Thiocapsa bogorovii: one gene and its partner. The protein of the gene in region 1 interacts with the protein of each later gene in a pairwise test. Links are inferred from orthologs where the notes say so. Each region holds a gene or a part of one and is shown in the gene's direction. Other genes may lie near its edges. The genes, in order: ileS and hybD.

The links.
Region 2: the proteins of ileS (region 1) and hybD interact in binary tests that used the Escherichia coli proteins (3 or more experiments, as listed by UniProt). The link is inferred for Thiocapsa bogorovii from one-to-one orthologs.

Annotation. Positions count from the first base shown.
Region 1 is NZ_CP089309.1:4,240,047-4,251,037, reverse strand. Bases 4,712-8,092 are described here. They hold ileS (isoleucine--tRNA ligase), read left to right. Parts: upstream 4,712-5,060; coding sequence 5,061-7,892; downstream 7,893-8,092. Other genes in these bases: lspA (signal peptidase II), read left to right, coding at 7,975-8,092; ribF (bifunctional riboflavin kinase/FAD synthetase), read left to right, coding at 4,712-4,812. In the rest of the region: lgt (prolipoprotein diacylglyceryl transferase), read left to right, coding at 254-1,081; rpsT (30S ribosomal protein S20), read right to left, coding at 1,284-1,547; murein biosynthesis integral membrane protein MurJ, read left to right, coding at 2,074-3,609; more of ribF, read left to right, coding at 3,805-4,711; more of lspA, read left to right, coding at 8,093-8,457; rimK (30S ribosomal protein S6--L-glutamate ligase), read left to right, coding at 8,704-9,609; LT988_RS18800 (succinylglutamate desuccinylase/aspartoacylase family protein), read left to right, coding at 9,810-10,853; LT988_RS18795 (hybrid sensor histidine kinase/response regulator), read right to left, coding at 10,867-10,991. UniProt on the Escherichia coli protein: Catalyzes the attachment of isoleucine to tRNA(Ile). As IleRS can inadvertently accommodate and process structurally similar amino acids such as valine, to avoid such errors it has two additional distinct tRNA(Ile)-dependent editing activities.
Region 2 is NZ_CP089309.1:600,379-610,829, forward strand. What follows is about bases 1-2,841. They hold hybD (HyaD/HybD family hydrogenase maturation endopeptidase), read left to right. Parts: upstream 1-1,008; coding sequence 1,009-1,674; downstream 1,675-2,841. Other genes in these bases: LT988_RS02915 (nickel-dependent hydrogenase large subunit), read left to right, coding at 1-49; cybH (Ni/Fe-hydrogenase, b-type cytochrome subunit), read left to right, coding at 275-967; LT988_RS02930 (hydrogenase expression/formation protein), read left to right, coding at 1,671-2,531; LT988_RS02935 (rubredoxin), read left to right, coding at 2,603-2,755. Outside these bases: LT988_RS02940 (sigma-54-dependent transcriptional regulator), read left to right, coding at 3,202-4,644; LT988_RS02945 (hypothetical protein), read right to left, coding at 4,801-4,962; LT988_RS02950 (NAD(P)/FAD-dependent oxidoreductase), read right to left, coding at 5,053-6,510; LT988_RS02955 (SulP family inorganic anion transporter), read right to left, coding at 6,601-8,382; LT988_RS02960 (ferredoxin), read right to left, coding at 9,031-9,294; LT988_RS02965 (hypothetical protein), read left to right, coding at 9,478-9,963; LT988_RS02970 (ribonucleotide-diphosphate reductase subunit beta), read left to right, coding at 10,176-10,451.

The DNA of each region.
Region 1 (10,991 bases):
GAACCGCACCGTGCCACGAGGTGGCCCTAAGTCGGTGCGGTTCGTTCCTCGCCACACCCTATATGACGCGCGAGCCACCCCCTGCCGCCGCGGTCGGGCTCGGGTCAGCGGCCTTCCGCGGCCTTCCTTCTCTTGCGGTGTCTTGGCCTTGATCGTCAAGGCGTGCAGCGCGCGGGACTTCAACTCATGTCCGAACCCTGCCCTCAAACCGACATCCTGAAACCCGCCGCCGGGCTGTATACTAGTCGACGACATGCTGACCTACCCCGACATCGACCCCGTCGCACTCGGCCTTGGACCCCTGCGGATCCATTGGTACGGGCTCATGTATCTCGTTGGATTCGGTGCCGCCTGGATGCTGGGGCGCTGGCGGGCAGGCCGGTCGGGATCGGGTTGGACCACAGAGATGGTCGACGACCTCATTTTCTACGGGGTTATCGGCACCATCGTCGGGGGTCGACTCGGCTACATGCTCTTCTACGGCTTCGACCAGCTTGCCGCAAACCCGCTGAACATTCTGAAGGTCTGGGAGGGCGGAATGGCCTTCCACGGCGGGCTGATCGGGGTGCTCATCGCGATCTACTTGTTCGCACGCCGCCATCGCATGCAGTTTTTCCAGGTCGGCGATTTCCTCGCGCCGCTCGTTCCTCTAGGGCTCTTCGCCGGGCGGATCGGCAATTTCATCAACGGCGAGCTCTGGGGACATCGGACCGATCTGCCCTGGGGGATGCGCCTTCCCTGTCTGGAATTTCCGGCGCAGTGCGCGGATCTTCCCGCAGGGACCATTTGGAGCATCCCGGTGCATGCCTCGCAGCTCTATCAGGCCGCGCTCGAGGGTCTCGCCCTATTCCTTGTCCTCTGGATCTTTTCCAGTAAACCAAGGCCCGTGATGGCCGTCTCGGGTGTCTTCCTGCTCGGCTACGGTCTCTCCAGGTTTGCCGTGGAATTCGTGCGCGTGCCGGATGCCCATATCGGCTATCTCGCCTTCGGCTGGCTGACTATGGGTCAACTGCTCTCGACACCCATGATCCTGTTCGGCGCGCTGCTGCTCGCGCTCGCCTACAGACGTCGCGCAGCCTAGGCCAGGACCCTCCGAGAGCAGGCGGCCGGTCGATGCGGGATGCTCGGTATCGGCTCTCGCCCTTCTGCTCTCGACATCCTGCAATCGGAACGCTCAGGGCCGATCGATGACGGCGGCATCTCGGCCTCGCCCGTGAAGACATAAAAAAACCGGCCTCAAAGGCCGGTTTTTTCGTGCGCCGGAGATCGGTGCCGAGGAGCGACTAGCTCATGCCCTTGATGTGGGCGTTCATCCGGCTTTTGTGACGGGCGGCCTTGTTGGCGTGGATGAGGCCCTTGCGCGCGGCACGGTCGATACGCGGAACCGCGTCCTTGAAGGCTTGGACGGCGGCTTCTTTGTCGCCGGCCTGGATGGCTTTGATCACCTTCTTCATGAAGGTGCGCAGGGTGCTTCGCTGCGAGGCGTTCTGCTGACGACGGTCTTCTGCTTGACGGGCGCGCTTGCGGGCTTGTGCTGAGTTGGCCAAAGGGGTCTCCTGAAAATCCGGCGCTGTAATGCTGTAATCCGAGTAAAGACCGCGTAGTATCCATGCGACCTCGGGTGCTGTCAATCTGTGCGCGCCAACGCCGGTCGCGGTGCCTTGATCGGGGCCGGCGTCGGCGCTCTCGGTGCCTTCGCGTACGATCAGCACGAGAAGGAGTTCCAGCAGCAGCGCGATCGCGAGGCTTGGGAGGCACAGCGCAACCAGCAGCTGTATCAGCAACAGTCCACGCGCTATTAACCTCGGCCCGGCAGCTGACCGCTTCGTGCCGCACGCTGGGTTTGACGTGGTTGACGATCTTGATCATCCGACGCCTCACCCCCCGGATGACGGCCGCTACGCCCCCTGAAGCACGCCCTGAGCGCGCCGGGACAGGGCGCACCGACGAGGTGTAGCGGCCCCGCGACGGGGATGCGCAACGCCGACCCGTCGTACGCGGGGGGCGCAATGGCGCGATAAGCCCGGGGGCACTCGGTATATACTCCGCGCTTTTTTCGGAGTCCCTCCATCCGTGGCCTCACTCGCCGCCTCGATCGCCAAGGTCGGTAGCAATACCTTTCTTTCGCGGGTCCTCGGCTTCGTGCGCGACCTGGTCGTCGCCCGGATCTTCGGCGCCGACGCCGGAACGGACGCCTTCTTCGTCGCCTTCAAGATCCCGAACTTCATGCGACGCCTTTTCGCCGAAGGCGCCTTCTCCATGGCGTTCGTGCCGGTTCTGAACGAGTACAAGGAGAAACGCGGTTTCGACGCGCTCAAGGCCTATGTCGACGCAGTCGCCGGCACGCTCGGGACCATGTTGCTGCTGGTCACGGTGCTGGGTGTCGTGGGCGCGCCCGTCTTGATCCTGGTCTTCGCCCCGGGCTTCGTGAACGAGCCGGAGCAGCTCGCCCTGGCCACCGAGATGCTGCGTCTGACCTTTCCGTATCTCTTGTTTATCTCGTTGACCGCCTTCGCGGGCGGCATCCTGAACACCTACGAGCGCTTTGGCATCCCGGCCTTTACGCCCGTCCTGCTCAACATCTCGCTGATCCTCTGCGCGGTCTATCTCGCACCGCTGATGGACCGTCCGATCGTCGCGCTGGCCTGGGGCGTCTTCATCGCCGGGATCGCGCAGCTGCTCTTTCAGGTCCCCTTCCTGCGCCAGCTCAAGCTGCTGCCCCGTCCGCGCCTGGCAACCACGGATCCCGGCGTGCGCAAGACGGTGAAGCTGATGGTGCCGGCACTATTCGGGGTCTCGGTCGGCCAGATCAGTCTGCTGCTCGATACGCTGCTCGCCTCTTTCCTCGTCACGGGAAGCATCTCCTGGCTCTACTACTCCGACCGGTTGATGGAATTTCCACTGGGAATCCTCGCCGTCGCGCTGGCGACTGTCATCCTGCCGCGCCTGTCGCAGCGTCATGCCGCCGACGATCCAGTCGCCTTTTCCTACACGATCGATTGGGCGCTGCGTTGGGTCCTGTTGCTGGGCGTGCCTTGCGCCGTGGGCCTTCTGCTCCTGGCCGGCCCAATGATCGCGACCCTTTTCTATTCGGGCGAGTTCGGTGCGAACGATGTGGAGAAGGCGAGACTGAGCCTCATGGCCTATTCGCTCGGCCTGGTCGCCTTCATGGGGATCAAGGTGCTGGCGCCCGGCTACTATGCCCGTCAGGACATGAAGACACCGGTGCGGATCGCGGTCATCGCACTCGTGACCAACATGACCTTCAACCTGATCCTGATGTTTCCCTTCGGCCATGCCGGACTTGCGGCGGCCACGACGATCGCGGCCATCACCAACGCCGGCTTGCTGCTGCGCGGCCTACTCAGGGACCGCATCTTTCGACCGAAGCGCACATGGATCCCGCTAATGATCAAGGCGCTGATCGCCAATCTGGCGATGGGCATCGTCATTTATCTGGTGGTCGGCGTGACCGCGGACTGGATCGCCATGGGTCCGGGTGAACGGATCTGGCGTCTGCTGATGTGGATTCTGATCGGCGGGGCCGTCTATGCGGCGGCTCTGCTGGCGATGGGCATCCGCCCGCGACACTTCATGGGGCGGGAATAGGGCCAACCCACTCGCGGCAGGATTCAACCGGGTTTCGCCCTGCCCCGAGACCGGGCCAAGCAACGGTGCTCGACGTCGGCGAGAGTCGGACGGATGTCGTCGAGACAGCTTGTGCGAGCGTCAAACGTCGGGGATGGTTCGAGGCCTTCCGGTGCTCGCGTATACTGGCGTTCCGGTTTCCCGAGGCAGATGGCAATGCGGCTGATCCGAGGCTTACACAACCTGCGCCCGACCGACCGAGGTTGCGTCGCGACCATCGGCAATTTCGACGGTGTCCACTTGGGACATCGCACCGTCTTTCAGCGACTGTTGGCGCGCGGACGCGAGCTCGGTTTGCCGGCGACCGTCATTACCTTCGAGCCTCAACCGATGGAGTTCTTCGCGCCCGAGTCGGCCCCCGCGCGACTGACGCGGCTGCGCGAAAAGCTGGCGGCGATCCAAGACTGCGGCATCGAGCAGGTCATGCTCCTTGAGTTCAACCCGAAGCTCGCCGGGATGGGTGCACGCGACTTCGTACAGCGGCTCCTGCTCGACGGGCTCGGCGTGCGCTACCTTCTGGTCGGAGACGACTTCCGCTTCGGTCGCGGCCGCGAGGGGGACTATGCCCTGTTGCACGCGATGGGCCAGGCCGGTCGGAACGACGACAGCGGTTTCGAGGTCGAGGATCTACATACCATCACGCACGGCACGGAGCGGATCAGCAGCACCCGTGTGCGCGAGGCGCTCGGTCGCGGCGACCTCGAGCAAGCCCGCCATCTCCTCGGGCGGCCTTACCGGATGCAGGGTCGCGTCTCCCATGGCGCCAAGCGCGGTCGCAGCATCGGCTTTCCGACCGCGAACATCGACCTGCACCGTCGTTTCAGCCCGGTGCGCGGCGTATACGCCGTCATGGTGTCCGGACTCGGCCCGACCCCGCTCCCGGCCGTCGCCAATGTCGGCACACGCCCGACCGTCAACGGCAAGGACTATCGGCTCGAGGTCCATCTCTTCGACTTCGATCGGGAGATCTACGGACATCACTTGGAGGTCGAGTTTCGGCTGAAGCTGCGCGACGAAAAGCGGTTCGAGTCCTTCGATGCCCTCAAGGAGCAGATCCAGATCGATGCGCGTGTGGCGCGGGAATATCTCCGATCGGCCGGCCCGCATGACCCCGACGGGCACTGCGAGCCTTCGACCTCAAACCCCGGGGCGGCTCGATGTTAGGCTTTCGACGCGACGCCCGAACCTCGCGGACCTGAAGCGACCCGATCTCGATCGGCCGCCCCGGGGACACGGCGAAGGCCTGAGCCCGGCGGCCGGGTGCCGGTGATCTACCCGCGCACGAAAGGCGTCAGCCGGGTCGATCAACTTTGCCTCCCGGGGCCGAGCAAGCCACAATCACCCTTTGTTCGCCCCGGAGCCCGTCCGAGGATCCTACGCGACACCCTTCCGACGCACCGAGACCAAGCCACGTGACCGATTACAAAGACACCCTGAATCTCCCGAACACGGGCTTCCCGATGAAGGCGAACCTCGCCCAGCGCGAGCCCGAGATGCTCAAGCGTTGGGAGTCGATGGCGCTCTATGCCGCAATCCGCCGAGCACGCGCGGGGGCCGAGACCTTTATCCTCCACGACGGCCCGCCCTACGCGAACGGCGAGATCCACATCGGTCATGCGGTCAACAAGGTTCTCAAGGACATCATCGTGAAGGCGCGCACGCTCGACGGCTTCGACGCACCCTATGTGCCGGGCTGGGACTGTCACGGCTTGCCGATCGAGCTGCAGGTCGAGAAGAAGAAGGGCAAGCCGGGCCACAAGATCAGCGCCGCGGAATTTCGCGTCGCCTGTCGCGAGTATGCGGCCAAGCAGGTCGACGGCCAGCGCACCGACTTCAAGCGTCTCGGCGTCTTCGGCGACTGGGACAATCCCTATCTCACGATGGACTTCGCCTTCGAGGCCGAGATCATCCGCTCGCTCGGGCGGATCATCGCCAACGGTCATGTCCAAAAGGGCTTCAAGCCCGTGCACTGGTGCATCGACTGCGGTTCCGCCCTGGCCGAGGCCGAGGTCGAATATGCCGACAAGCAATCCATCGCGATCGACGTCCGTTTTCCGGTCGTCGAGCCCGAGACGCTCGAGGCGCGCTGTCACGGCACGCCCAACGGCTGCGGCGAGGGTCCGGCCTCGATCGTGATCTGGACCACCACGCCCTGGACGCTTCCGGCGAATCAGGCGGTCGCACTCAACGCCGAGCTTGAATACGTGGTCGTCGCGGTCGAGTCCGCGCACGGTCATGAGCGTCTGATCGTCGCCGAGGGCCTGCTCAAGGACACCATGGACCGCTGGGGTATCGAGCAGTATCGGGTGCTGGGCTATGCTCGCGGGATCGATTTCGAGGGCCTCAAGCTCAAGCACCCCTTCTACGACCGCGAGGTGCCCGTGATCGTCGGCGAGCATGTGACGCTCGATGCCGGCACCGGTGCGGTCCACACCGCACCCGGCCACGGTCTGGAGGACTACATCGTCGGTCAGCGCTATCACCTGCCGGTCCACAACCCGGTCGGCGGCGATGGACGTTTCCTCCCGGACACGCCGCTGTTCGCGGGCGAAAACGTCTTCAAGGCCAACGAGCATGTCGTCGAAACCTTGAAGGCCAAGGGCGCGTTGCTGCTGGAGACCCGCTTCACCCACAGCTATCCGCATTGCTGGCGCCATAAGACCCCGATCATCTTCCGCGCCACACCGCAGTGGTTCATCAGTATGGAGAAGCAGGGGCTACGCAAGGCCGCACTGCGCGAGATCGGCCATGTGAGCTGGATGCCCGATTGGGGCCAGAGCCGGATCGAGGGCATGGTCCAGGGTCGGCCCGATTGGTGTATCTCGCGTCAGCGCACCTGGGGCGTGCCGATCACGCTCCTCGTCCATAAGGTGACCCGGGAGCTGCATCCACGCACCCCCGAACTGATCGAGGAGGTTGCGAGCCGGGTCGAGGCGAAGGGCGTGGAGGCTTGGTTCGCGCTCGAGCCGGTCGATTTGCTCGGCGAGACCGAAGGCGCGGAGTACGAGAAGGTCCAGGATACCCTGGATGTCTGGTTCGACTCGGGCGTCACCCACGCCTGCGTGCTGGAGCATCGCGAGGGGCTGCGCGCGCCCGCCGACCTCTATCTCGAGGGTTCGGATCAACACCGCGGCTGGTTCCAAAGCTCGCTCATGACCTCCGTCGCGATGCACGATCGCGCGCCCTACCGTCAAGTCCTCACCCACGGCTTCACGGTGGACGCGAAGGGCGAGAAGATGTCCAAGTCCAAGGGCAACGTGGTCAAGCCGCAGGATGTCATGAAGACCCTGGGCGCGGACATCATCCGTCTGTGGGTCGCGGCGACCGACTACCGCGCGGAGATGGGCGTCAGCGAGGAGATCCTCAAACGCACCGCGGACGCTTACCGGCGGATTCGCAACACCGCGCGCTTCCTGCTCGCGAACCTCGACGGCTTCGACCCGGCCAAGGATCAGGTCGCCCCCGATGCCATGCTCGAGCTCGATCGCTGGGCCGTGGACCGCGCCTTCCGCCTCCAGGCAGAGGTCATCGAGGCCTATCGCGACTACCAGTTTCACGTCATCTATCAGAAGGTCCAGCAGTTCTGCGTCGTCGACATGGGCTCCTTCTATCTCGACGTCATCAAAGACCGTCAGTACACCACCCAGGCGGACAGCCTACCGCGTCGCTCCTGCCAGACCGCGATGTACCACATCGCCGAGGCCATGAGCCGTTGGCTCGCTCCGATCCTCAGCTTCACCGCCGAGGAGATTTGGCAACATCTGCCGGGCGAGCGCGCCGAAACCGTCTTCGTCGAGACCTGGTACGAGGGCCTCTTCCCGCTGGCCGACGGAGACCCCATGGATCGGGCATTCTGGGATCAGGTCATCGCAACCCGCCTCGCCGTCGGACCCGCGTTGGAGACGGCGCGCAAGGCCGGACTGATCGGCTCGTCGCTGGATGCCGAGCTGGATCTCTATTGCGGCGAACCCCTCTACGCCCTCCTCGCTCAACTGGGCGACGAGCTGCGCTTTGCGCTCATCACCTCGGAGATCCGTCTGCGCCCGTCAAGCGAGCAGCCGACCGATGCGGTCGAGACCGAGCTGACTGGACTCGCCGTCCGGGTGCGCCCCTCCAAGCACACCAAATGCGTGCGCTGCTGGCATCACAGGCCCGACGTCGGCACCTCTACCGAGCATCCCGAGCTCTGCGGACGCTGCGTAGAGAACGTCGCAGGCAGCGGCGAGATCCGCCGCTATGCCTAAACCGCACGCGTCTGCGACGAACGTCGCACAGGTCGACTCGGCAACCGGCTCGGCGACTGGCCCGAGCACCAAAGGCGGCGTCATGAAACGCTGGCTCTGGCTCTCGCTCGTCGTCCTGGTGCTGGACCAGGCCACCAAGTGGTTGGTGCTGGGCCTGCTCGAGCCCTTCGAGGTCATCGAGCTCATCCCGAACCTCAACCTGACCCTGATGTTTAATACCGGCGCTGCGTTCAGCTTCTTGGCCGATGCCGGGGGCTGGCAGCGTTGGCTGTTCGCCCTGGTGGCCGTCGGCATTACGGTCGCACTCACCGTCTGGCTGCTGCGCCTGAAATCCGGATCGGGCGCACTTGCATTCGGACTGGCGCTCTTGATCGGCGGCGCTGTGGGCAACCTGATCGACCGAGTCCTGCTCGGTCATGTCGTCGACTTCATTCAGGTCTATCTTCCCGTGATCCCGCTTTCCGTCTTCAATCCCTGGCCCTCGTTCAACATCGCGGACAGCGCCATCAGTGTCGGCGTCCTCGTCATGCTGATCGCAACCTTGCGGGAGACCGATCCCTCGTGAGTCGGCCTGCGCCGCACGGATTCCCGCGCTCCGGAGGCAGGCCGCTCCGCAACCACGCGGACTGAGCGGAGTCGAAGCATCGGATGACCGGTCGAGGATGCCGGAACGATCGCGACTACGCGCTTTCGGTATGATTCCGCCTCGATCGTGAGCCCCAAGCCACCCCGCTCGCCGCGCGCCGCCCGCCTCTACGCACCCGACCCGCATCCCTCGAGACGGGACGATCCAACACCAGAAGGCTACGCCATGAAAATCGCCATCCTCTCGCGCAACCCGACGCTCTATTCCACTCGGCGCCTCGTCGAGGCGGCCCGCATGCGTGGACACGACACCAAGGTCGTCGACGTCCTGCGTTGCTACATGAACATCACTTCGCATGCACCCTCGATCCACTATCGAGGCGAGGAGCTCAGCGACTTCGACGCCGTCATCCCGCGAATCGGTGCCTCGGTCACCTTCTACGGGACGGCGGTATTGCGTCAGTTCGAGATGCTCGGGGTCTATCCACTGAACGAATCGGTCGCCATCACCCGCGCTCGCGACAAGCTCCGCTCCGTGCAGCTGCTCTCGCGCAAAGGGATCGGTCTGCCCATCACCGGCTTCGCCCACGCCCCGGACGATGTCGAAGATCTCATTAAGATGGTGGGCGGTGCCCCGCTGGTCATCAAGCTCCTGGAAGGCACTCAAGGCATCGGCGTCGTGCTCGCGGAAACCCAACAAGCCGCCGAGAGCGTGGTCGAGGCGTTCATGGGCCTTAAGGTCAACATCCTGGTCCAGGAATACATCAAAGAAGCGAACGGCGCCGACATCCGTTGTTTCGTGATCGGCGACAAGGTCGTCGCGAGCATGAAACGCCAAGCCAAGGCCGGCGAATTCCGCTCCAACCTCCACCGAGGCGGAAGCGCCTCGTTGATCCGCATCACGCCCGAGGAGCGCTCGACCGCGACCCGAGCCGCCAAAATCATGGGCTTGAACGTCGCCGGCGTCGACATCCTGCGCTCCAACCACGGCCCCGTGGTGATGGAGGTCAACTCCTCGCCGGGGCTGGAGGGAATCGAGCGGGCGACGGGCAAGGACATCGCCTCGCAAATGATCGAGCTCGTCGAGAAGAACGCCGTACTCGGTAAGACCCGTACGCGCGGGCAGGGGTGACTTGGCGAAGGTGGCTATTGGTGATCAGGCTCATGGTGGCCGTTGAGCCGCTCAGGCGATGTTGGCGATTGGCGGCTGTCCACTCGAACCTGACAACCGATAACGGATACCCGAAACCCGATCACCGACCGAAAACCAAATCCCACAACATGGCGATTTCATGACAAGATCGCGGTGTCTGTCTCCAAGGACACCCGCCGATGACCGCAGATTCAGTCACCATCGCCGGTCGCGAGATCCAACCCGGGGAGCGCGCCCGGGTCGACATCCCGCTTCCCAATCTCTACACGACCACACCCGTCTATATGCCGGTGCATGTGGTTCGAGGCCGCAAACCGGGCCCGCGTCTGTTCGTGACCGCCTCCATCCACGGCGACGAGATCAACGGGGTCGAGATCATCCGCCGGCTCCTGCTGCAAAAAACATTGAGCCGGCTGCGCGGCACCCTTCTCGCCGTTCCCGTCGTCAACGTCTACGGCTATGTCCGTCAGTCTCGCTATCTCCCGGATCGGCGCGACCTGAACCGCAGCTTCCCCGGATCCGACAAGGGTTCGCTCGCCGCGCGCCTGGCCACCACCCTGATCAGCGAGGTGGTCGAGGGCTCGACCCACGGGATCGATCTGCACACGGGCGCAATCCACCGCGAGAACCTGCCGCAGATCCGCGTCACGCTCAACGCCTGCGAGGACATGCCGGCATTGGCGAAGGCGTTCGAGACACCGGTCATCCTCGACGCGGAGATACGCCCCGGATCGCTGCGCGCGGAGGCCGCCGCGCGCGGCGTTCCCATCCTGCTCTACGAGGGGGGCGAAGCGCTGCGTTTCGACGAGTTCGCCGTGCGCGCAGGTCTGCGCGGCATCTTGGGAGTCATGCGCCACATCGGGATGATCCGATCGACCGCGCCGCGCCGCGCCATCGGACACGAACCGCTTGTCGCCCGCTCCAGCGTCTGGGTCCGTGCCCATCAGAGCGGCATCCTACTCTCCCTCACCCCGCTCGGCGCGCACGTCGGCAAGGGCGACACCCTGGGCATCATCACCGACCCCTTCCGACCGGTCGACGACCCGGTGCTCTCGCCCGTCAGCGGCATTGTGATCGGCCGCACCAATCTGCCGCTCATTACCGAGGGAGAGGCCCTCTATCACCTTGCGTGCTTCGGCAAACCGGAGACCGCGGCGGCCTTGTTGGAGCAGTATCGAGACGCACTGGATCCGGATGACGAGGAGGAGACGGTGATTATTTGACGGGTGCTAGCACCTAGTGCGGCCTGTGCGATTCCGTGTCGCGTCCATGCCACCGGGCGAGCACGTCCAGAAGACTCGCGCGAACAAAGGGTTTGGTAATAAAGTCGTCCATCCCCGCCGCCATGCAGCGATCCTCCT
Region 2 (10,451 bases), 3.6 Mb from region 1 along the record:
CATCATGGGGCCTGACGGGGAGGAGCTCACTCGCATCAAGGTCCGCTGAAACGCGTCTCGAGGTCGCTTGACGGCCTCGGGGTAAGTTTGGCCTCGACACCGCATGCGGACCTGGCGGGGACGCGTTTCAGGTGATTATTTTTTTGTGAGAGAAGGGGATCAACGGGGTTTGCATGCTCGCGAGACCGTTCCTGCGATGTCGCGAGCTGCGTCGCGCCTCGCGCCGGGTGCGCCGACAGCCGAGATCCGCCTGACCAACATCCGGGACAACGCCATGAACACCAGCCTTCCCAACGTCAAACAGACCGCGGTCTATGTCTATCAGGCGCCGCTGCGAGCCTGGCATTGGATCAATGCACTCTCGATCACGATCCTGGCCATCACCGGCTACCTCATCGGCAGCCCGCTTCCGACATTGCCCGGAGAGGCGAGCGATCACTATGTCATGGGTTATATCCGATTTGCGCACTTCGCCGCGGCCTATGTCTTCGTGATTGCCTTCATCTTCCGGATCTATTGGGCATTCGTCGGCAATCGCTATTCTCACCAATTGTTCACCCTGCCCTTCTGGCGTGCGAGCTTCTGGCATGAGCTGATTCACGAGGTCCGCTGGTATGCCTTCAAGGAGACCGAGCCCGCGAAATATATCGGCCACAATCCGCTGGCTCACCTCTTCATGGTGGTCATCATCACCGTCGGCGGTTTGGTGATGATCGTCACCGGCTTCGCTCTCTATTCCGAGCAGACCGGCCTCGGCACTTGGCAAGACCAGCTGTTCGGCTGGGTCATCCCCTTCGTCGGTCAGAGTCAGGACGTGCGTATGTGGCACCACTGGGGCATGTGGGTCATCGTGATCTTCGTGATGCTGCACGTCTATACGGCGATTCGCGAGGACATCATGTCGCGTCAGAGTCTGATCAGCACAATGGTCAGCGGCTGGCGGATGTTCAAGGACGATCGGCCATGAGCCCCGTTGGCATGAGCCCCGACGCGACGGGGCCTGAGTCGATGCGATCCGATCCGGAGATCCTTGTCCTCGGCATCGGCAATCTCCTCTGGGCCGACGAAGGCTTCGGCGTGCGCGCGGTGGAGGCCCTTCAAAGACACTGGGTGATGTCGTCCAACGTGCAGCTGCTCGACGGCGGGACACAGGGGATCTACCTGGTTGATCGGGTGCGCAAGGCCGATGTACTGGTGGTCTTCGACGCGGTCGACTACGGGCTGCCGCCGGGCACCATGAAGCGGGTCGAGGACGACGAGGTGCCGCGCTTCCTCGGTGCCAAGAAGATGAGCCTGCACCAAACCGGCTTTCAGGAGGTGCTCGCGCTTGCCGCCATGCTCGGCGACTATCCGAAGCATCTCCTCCTGATCGGCGTTCAGCCTGTCGAGTTGGATGACTTCGGCGGTAGCCTCCGCCCGCAGATCAAGGAGCGGATCACCCCGGCGATCGAGATGGCATTGGAGTATCTGGCGCAGTTCGGTGTCGTCGCGCGGCGGCGAGAGGATTCGACTGTCGACTCCCCTCATCTGCCACACCCGTCGCTCGATTTGATCGCGTACGAATCCGGCCGACCGGGACCCGAGATCGCCTGCCGCATCGGCGACGAGCGCGTCCTGACGAGCCTGTCCGCCCGGACCGTCCAACCCGGAAATCCACACGGAGATCGTCAATGACCACACCGATAGACCTCACCGAGACGCGGCGGATGCCGGGAACGACCTTCAGTGTCGTGGTCGACGACGGCCCTGACTATCTCTCGATGCCCAAGGGGATGGCGACCTATCAAGCCCCGCTGCTGCCCGAGCCGGAGTTGCTCGAGGGCTGCACGGCCGGACTGGAGCTGTTGCGGCAACTGCAAAGGTCCCTGTCGCGACATCGCGTCGGCCGGCCGGCCGATGTCCTGGATCTGGGCCCACTCGACCTCGTGAATCGCCGGCTTGTCGACCAGACCCTCGGCGAGGGCGAGGTCAGCGTGATTGAGCAGGGTCTGCAAGGAACCCGCGCGCAGGAAACACGCCTGGCCGGGGTCTGGCGGCTAGAGGTTCCCGCCTCGGGCGACTGCGCGGGACGCGAACTGATCGAGGTGGCGGAGATCCCTCGCTTCGTGCGGGAGAGCGCCTTTATCGGCACAATCGAGACGATCGGACCCGTCGCCGATCTCGCGGACGGTGTCATGAACGCGCCGGCGCTGATCGCCGAGATCGAGGCCAAGGTCGCCGAATGGCGTCCCGGGGACTCGGCCCACATCATCAATCTGACCTTGCTCCCCATGACGGAGCAGGATCACGCCTATCTCGACGAGCGCCTCGGCCGAGGGCACGTGACCATCCTCTCGCGCGGCTACGGGAGTTGTCGGATCGTCGCGAGCGGCATTCGACAGGTCTGGTGGGTGCAGCACTTCAACTCCGACGATCGTCTCATCCTGAGCACACTCGAGGTCACGGATGTCCCGATCGCCGCGCTCGCTGCACAGGAGGACATCGACGACAGCCGCGACCGGTTGGCGGAGATTCTGGAGGCATTGGGTTGAATCCTAGCCGAGGCATCGACGGGCCGGATAGGGATCCCGTTGATGATGGTGAACGCGACGGCGATCCGCGCATGGAATGCCGGATCTGCTGGTCCATCTATGACCCGGCCGCGGGAGATTCTGTCGGCGAGGTGCCGCCAGGCACCGCCTTCGACGGCCTTCCGGACGCTTGGCGATGCCCCCGTTGCGACAGCGATAAGTCCTATTTTCTGCCCGTCACCTAAACCGCGTCCAGAGCGAGATGCTCGCTTTCGGGGGAGCCGGACCCTTGTTGCGTCCCTGGCCCTTAGCGGGGACGCGGTTTAAACTTTTTATATCTTTTAATATCTTAAACCGCGCCGACTCCAACGCTCGTCAAGGCTGCCGGGGCCGATCCGATCCAAAAACATCCCATACATCGCTGGGCGCGGTTTAGTCCTGAAGGCCGGATCAGCGCAGTGCATCTCGACAGGCGAGCGCGTAACCTTCTGCCGGCGTCGATGCCGGGTGTCGAGGCGCACCGGCTTTGACGTTAACCCGATGCGGGAACCGGCGCGCGTCATCCGACCCGTACCACGATCACCGAGAGACCTTGCGCGCTAGGCTCCTTTCCGGTTCAAATCCAGGTCGAACCCTCATCGACCGCGACGGAATCCCCACCCGGAACGATGCCCAAACCCGAGACTCCGGCATGAGCGCCGCCCGCCCGACCGTCCTGCTGGTCGACGACGAGCCGCTGTCGCTCGAGACCCTCACCCGGACGCTCGACGAGCCGTTCGAGGTCCTGACGGCGACCAGCGCCGCCGCCGCCGAGGAAATCCTCGCGGAGGAATGGGTCCAGGTCGTCGTCACCGATCAGCGGATGCCCGAGACCACCGGAGTGGAATTTCTCTCACGGGTCAGGGAGCGTTGGCCGGACGTCGTGCGCATCATCATCTCGGGCTACACGGATCCTGGAGACATCATCGACGGTATCAACCGCGCGGGCATCTATCAGTACATCACCAAACCCTGGCATCCCGACACTCTCCTGCTGACCGTCGGGAACGCCTGCCATCTTTATCGCCTCCAGCGCGAGCATGAGCTGCTCTCGCTCGAAACCCGCCTCACCGCCGCGACCCTGGAGCAGAAACTCGCCGCACACCGCGCGCGACTGAAACGGACCTTTCGGCTCGACGCCATCGTGCGCAGTCCCGGCGGCCCTCTCGACGCGGTGTGCGACCTGGTTGAACGTGTCGCACCCTACGACATCCCGGTGCTGTTGACCGGCGAGTCCGGCACCGGGAAGGAGCTCTTTGCGCGCGCCCTGCACTACAACAGCCACCGAGCCGACAAGCCTTTCGTCGCGGAGAATTGCGGCGCCATGCCGGATCAACTCCTCGAGAGCGAGCTATTCGGCCACAAGAAAGGCGCCTTTACGGGCGCCGTGAACGATCGAATCGGTCTCTTCGAGCAGGCGGACGGCGGTACCATCTTTCTCGACGAGATCGGCGAGGTCTCGCGGGCGTTTCAGGTCAAACTGCTGCGGGTCCTGCAGGAAGGCGACGTGCGCCCGCTCGGAAGCAACCAGCGTCGCCGCGTCGACGTGCGTGTGGTGGCAGCCACGAATCGGTCGCTGGAGACCGAGATCGGCGAAGGCCGCTTTCGGGAGGATCTCTATTACAGGGTCGCCGCGGTGCGCCTGCATCTGCCGCCGCTGCGCGAACGCCCGGACGACATCCCGGTGCTCGCACGTCATCACCTCGCGGCGGCCATGACGGCTTTCGGAAAGCCCGTGACAGGACTCAGCGACGATTTGATCGACCGCCTCCAACGCTATCATTGGCCGGGAAACGTGCGGGAGCTGCAGAACGAAATCCAACGAATGCTGGTCATGTGCGACGGCAACCAGCTCGGAGCGGACTTGCTCGATCCCGGCATCCCGGGTGCCGATTCGCGCTCCAGGCCCCCGATCCCGGAGCCGTTCCCGGGCCAAACCCTCAAGGCCCGAATCGAAGCCCTCGAGGCCGGCGTCCTCGTCGAGACACTCGAACGCAATCGCTGGAACAAGTCAAAGACGGCCGTCGAGCTCGGCCTGTCGCGCGTCGGCCTCAGTGCAAAGATCGAGCGTTACGGGCTGGAGAAACCGCCGTAGAAGGCTCGACGCGATCCGCACTGAGAGACCGCCGGGCCGGTCGTAGAACCCGTCTCGAAGGTCTGCCCTGTCGCCCGCGAACGCTCGGCGTCAGCAAAGAAGGCATGCTTCGCCCTGGTGCGCGTCGGGCAGTTCACTGCCCGACGCCCGTCTCCGCTAATGCGTATGTGCCTTCATCATCAGCTTCAGAATCTTTAGATTGATGACGATGAAGCGATAGAACTGCCAGACGAGCGATGTCCGCATGTATCGCGTGAAGCCTGTAGGCACCGGCGGATAGTAAGCCTGTTGATAGGGCTCTCGGTTCTTGGCGGTCATGGACGTGTTTCCTCGACGATCTGAAGGTTGTTACCGAGCGCGCCCGGGGCTTTCGCCGCATGCGCACCCGGGGCAGGCCTGCTCGGTCCATCAATCGGGCAGCATCGACCAACCGGGCCTGAGCTTCGCCTGATAGATAAAGACGTGGTGCAGGATGTATTTCATCCAATGCCCCGCCAAGCCGATCTCGCCGAAGGTCAGATCCATGTCGCGACCGTATTCCGGGTATTTGTCGTAGTCCGGCACCACCGGAAACACGGTCATGGTGGCTGCAGTCCCTTTGAAGATGTCCGATCCGGTCGAGGCCACGCAGGCCGCACCGATCTCGGCCATAGACGCCGTCTGCGTGGGAGCGGATGCACCCTTGATCATGTCCCGAATGCTTGTGGCTACAGCCTTTCCGATCGCGGCTGACGGCATGCCCGTCCGTGGCGGCGTCGGGTTGATCGGGGTGCCGTTTGCGCTCTTCATGGGCTTGCTGATCAGGTGCGGGGGCGCAAAGGCGATCCCCACGGCGAACATGTTCTTGTACAGCGGGGTTTGATAGGTCTTCGGCCAGTCCTTCGGACCCCAATCCTCGTAGGGCTTCGGCTCGTAATCGGCGTCCACCTTCATGAAGCCGTTCGGCGCGAAGATCTTGCTCGTGATGTCCTCGCCGGATTTGTCGAACGCCTTCAAGGGCTGTCCGGCAAACGGCGGGATCAGCATGGCGAAATCGAAGTCGATCTCGTGGAAGCTGCCGTCGAGCATTTCGTAGTGGACCTTACCCGGCTCGACCTTCGAAACGGCCGCGCGCGTGATCCATTCCATGCCGCGCTCGACCATGAGCGATTCGGCGAAGACCTTGCCGTTCGTGACGTAGCCGCCGCGGTGGATATGCACGCCGCCCATGCCGAAGTCGCCGAGCTCGTACTCGTTGCTGATCCAGATCAGCCGCCCCTTATCGCGCACGCCGGCCTCGCGCAAGGCGTGGTCGACGTTGTAGATGTATTCGAAGGCTGCGCCCTGGCAGGTGCACATACCATGACCGGTGCCGACGACAAAGGTCTTGGTGGCGCCGGCCTTCATCTCCGCGATCATCTTCTGCAGATGTTCGTTGGCCTCCTTTGCATGGTCCGGGGTGCAGACCGAAAGGCTATGGCCGCCGTCCGGGCCGAGACCCGGGGTCGCGCCGAAGTTCAGCTTCGGACCGGTCGCGTTGACCAAGTAGTCGTATTCGACCGCTTCGGTCTGACCGGCTCGCTCAGCGTCCGTGTACTCGATCGTGACATAAGGATCGTTATGCTCGGCACCACCCTCGGGATGGATCGAAACAGCACCCGCCTGGCGAAAATCGACACCGAGCTTCTTGTAGATGGGGGCCAGCTCGAAGGTCACCTGCTTCTCGGTCATCTCCCCGACGCCGACCCAGATGTTGGACGGGATCCAATTCCACTTCGGTTTGGGCGAAACGACGGTAATCGAATGCGACTTGCCGAGCCATTTTCCGAGATATCGGGCAACCGTGTGCCCGGAGATTCCCGCTCCGAGGATAAGGATTCGTGCCATCTGTGCAGCCTCGTTATGGTGGTCAAGCCACGAACGCTAGCAAGACGGTCGAGACCTGACAAAGACCTGGATCAATGGAATCGACATCCGTCAGGGGCTCGCCGAGGGCTTGCCCCGATTAGCCCCGCACTCGATAAAGATCGGCTTCGGACAGGTCGCGCAGATCGACTTGTCCAGTTTCTGGTAGATCGCGCGAATGGCCGCGTTCTTGGCCTGAAAGACATTACGTCCGCCGGTCGCGTCGATACAGCCGCAGCGCTCGAGCGCCTCCCAGAGGCCGGCCTTGACATTGATCAGATAGAGCCCGCCGCCCTCGGCTTGGCGCCGCTTGGCCTCGCGCACCAAGGTCTCGCCGCCCTGCAGATCGACAAAGTTGATGCCGTCGGCGAGGATCGCGAGATGCTTCTGCTCGGGATGGGTCGCGCGCAGGCGATCGAAGGCGCTCTCGACATGCGCGACCGAACCGAAGAAGAGCGAGCCGTCGATCCGCATAATGCGCAGCTGCGGGCATTGCGCGACGTCCGGCTCGGAGGAGAAGGCTCGATTGGGCAGACGCGAATCCGGTGCCAGCTGGACGATGCGCGGCTTGGATGTACGATCCAGATAGAGGACCAGCGATAGCAAGACACCGGCGAAGATCGCAAACTCGAGCTCCAAGAAGAGCGCCGAGAAGAAGGTGACCGCCAAGACCGAGGTCTCGCGCTTGGAGGCCTTGAGGATATGCCCGATCTCCTTGAAATCGACAAGCCCCCAAGCGACCAGGAAGAGCAATCCGGCCATCGCCGCCTTCGGCAGATAACTGGCATAGGGTGCAACCAAGGGCACGATCCCGATCAGCAGCACGCCCGCGAAGATAGCCGCCAACGGCGTTCGTGCGCCGGCGGCATAGTTCACGCCGCTGCGGTTGAAGGAACCGGTCGCAACGTAGGCCGAAAAGAAGGAGCCGGCGATGTTCGATAGGCCTTGGCCGATAAACTCTTGGTTGCCGTCGATGCGGTAACCCCCGCGCGCCGCGAGAGAGCGGCCGATCGACACCGCCTCGGTGAGTGCGAAAAGGGTGACCGCCAAAGCGGTCGGAGCCAACTCCTTGATGTGGTTAAGCTCCAAGTCAGGGACCGACAGCGGCGGGAAGCCCGCAGGCAAGGCCCCGACGGTCGCGATCCGCGTGACCTCGTTGCCGAGCCAGGCGTCGAGCCCGACGGCGATCAGACTGCCGCCGAGCATGGCGGCGATCATGTAGGGAATCTTCGGCAACCAAAGTTTGAAAGCGATGCCGATCAGCAGGGTCGAGACCGCCACCAGGGTGGTCGCCGGGTTGATCTCGAGCGCGTGATGACCGAACTGGATCAAGATGTCGTGCAAGTGTCCCCCGCTGTCCATCTCGATACCGAAGAAATGCTTGAGCTGCTTGGCCGCAATCAAGAGCGCCGCGCCGGCGGTGAAGCCCACGACCACCGAATGCGAGATGAAGTTGACCAAGGTCCCCATCCGCGCGAGACCGAGTGCAAGCTCCATGAGGCCAACCATGAAGGTCAAGGTCAAGGCAAGGGTGACATAGTCCGGCGAGCCGGGCATCGCCATCACCGACAAGGCCGAGAACAGGACGACCGAGGCCGCCGTCGTCGGCCCGGAAACCAGGTGACGCGACGACCCGAACAGCGCCGCGATGATGGCGGGCACCATCCCGGCATAGAGTCCATATTCCGGTGGCATGCCTGCGATGGTCGCGAAGGCCACTGCCTGCGGCAGCACGACCAGGGCACCGATGGCGGCAGCGAGCGCATCCGCCTTCATCTCCGCGCGCCCGACCGCGGGCAGCCAGGACATGAAGGGGACGAGCCAAGACCAGCGATGCGAGACCGAGTACGACATGATGGCAGCATCTCGAAAGGCGTATCGAAAGCGGCGGCCGGCAGGCGCCGCGCAAGTGGCCGCAGCGACTGAACCGCGGCTCGGCGATCGGCACAGGCCACATGCGCCGCGCACCAACCCCCCGGATTGTACGCGATTTACCACCGGCACCGTCGCGCCGATCGCGTCGAGCCGGCGAACCGACGCGCGCTCTGCTTCATGTGCCGACCAGCGCGAGCTCGCGCTGGTCGGCTATCGATTGGCGAAGGACACGCACGTGGTGATGAAGCGGCGCGATGCACTGCGCCTCTCGAAGAGCGCGCGAGCATAGGCGGTTCTGCGCGTGAAACACCTGGTCGACACCCTGGAGCTAGCCGGTCTGAAGGCGGACGACGACGTGTATCTCATCGCGGACCCGGCAGAGCTCGCCGAGCTGGGTCGGCTCTTCATCGCGAGCGCAGCACCCGCGCGCTCGTCGAATCAGGTCTTCTTCGGGGAGTACGTTCTAAACGGCGAGTCGCGGTTAGGCGATCTTGCGGCCGCCGACGGACTGGATCTACCCACGTCGGACCATGCCCTTGATTCGGATGTAATCGGCCGGCGCGATTTGGACATGGCTCACCCGGTCGTGGGCGACAGGCTCCGACTCAAGTCGGTCGAAGCCCCGCCTCACCAGTCAGACGACGCATTCAGTGCGGCCCGGGCCTCCTCGCTCGGAAACAGGACCACGCCCGCCTCGTCGATCAGCGAGATCGCCAAGGTGGGACAACCCTCTGCAGCAGCACGCATGATGTGCTGGTCACCCAGCCCGCCCGTCGGGAGTGCCTTGAGGTCGTCCCCGATATCGTGCTCTTTGAAGGCTTGGGGGCAAGCGACCCAGCAGGTCCCGCAGCCGATGCAGGCGACGTCGATAACCTCGATTTTACTGATCATAAGTGCGAGCAATCCGTATTCAGAGTCGTTGGGCGGCCCGGGCCGCGCGCGTCGGGCGGAAAGATTACGCCGCACGCCGCCATGGCGCAACGATGCAGGGTAAGGACCTGAGCCTGACGAATCACGCCCTTCGGTGTACCTTACGCGATCCTCAAGATTCAGACGAAACCCAGGAGACGCTTCATGTCAGATGCCCCGTTCGAGCTCGTCGATGCCAAAGACAGCTTCGTCGACAGCGACTGGTTCCATCACTGCCGCGAAACCCGCACACCCTTCGTCGTCGTGCGCAGCGGCGAGCACTCTGCCGATGTCCTCTGGGATTACATCACGTTGCCGCCCGAGTGCGACGCGGCGCTGCAGGAGAACCTGCCCGCATTGGAGCGTGACGCCCGCGCGATTTTCGATCGCTACGCCATTCCCGAGTCCTATCTCCGCGTCAAGGCGACCCTGATCGGCTTCGATCGCCTGCCGTTCGATCGTGCAAAAAGCGCCGCGGCGGATCTCTACTCACTCATCGCCGCCTACCTTCCGGCCGCAGAGGCTGGGGGCGTCGCTGCCGCCGGCGCGCCGCCCGACCGACACACGGAAAACGACCCGCGGGGCGACGCTCCTGCGTCGACATCGCTCCGACTCTGGGTCGAAGCGGTCAGCACTCCGTCCGCAGCCTGAGATCCATGAGGTGCGCGTGAGCACAACATAGGGTCTTTGGCTTCCGATTCGCCCACAAGATCTTGTGTCCTGGTACTGGACATCCGTGACGAATGCCCTAAACTCACGAGTCACGAACGGACGAGACCGACCACCGACATTTTCGGCCGACGGCCGTCGGCAGCCGCCCGAATGCCGATCAGGTCAACCGAATCCCATCGAGGAGACACACGATGCTGAACTGGGACGATCCACTCGCCACGACCGGACCCGCCGCCCGTGATCAGGGAAGGGCATTCATCGTCGATCCGACCGAAACGCCCGACGACTGGGCCGCCGACCGGCAGCCCGACATCGACACCGCGACCCCGGCTCGTGCGACCCTCGAAACCGCGCATGTGCGCCCAGGCCACGGCCTGGTCAGCAATGCCGACCTGATGTCTACCGCCGGCGCGGCCCCGGTCGTCGACCCCAACCCCTTCCCCGCATCCGCCTCGCTCCAGAGCGAG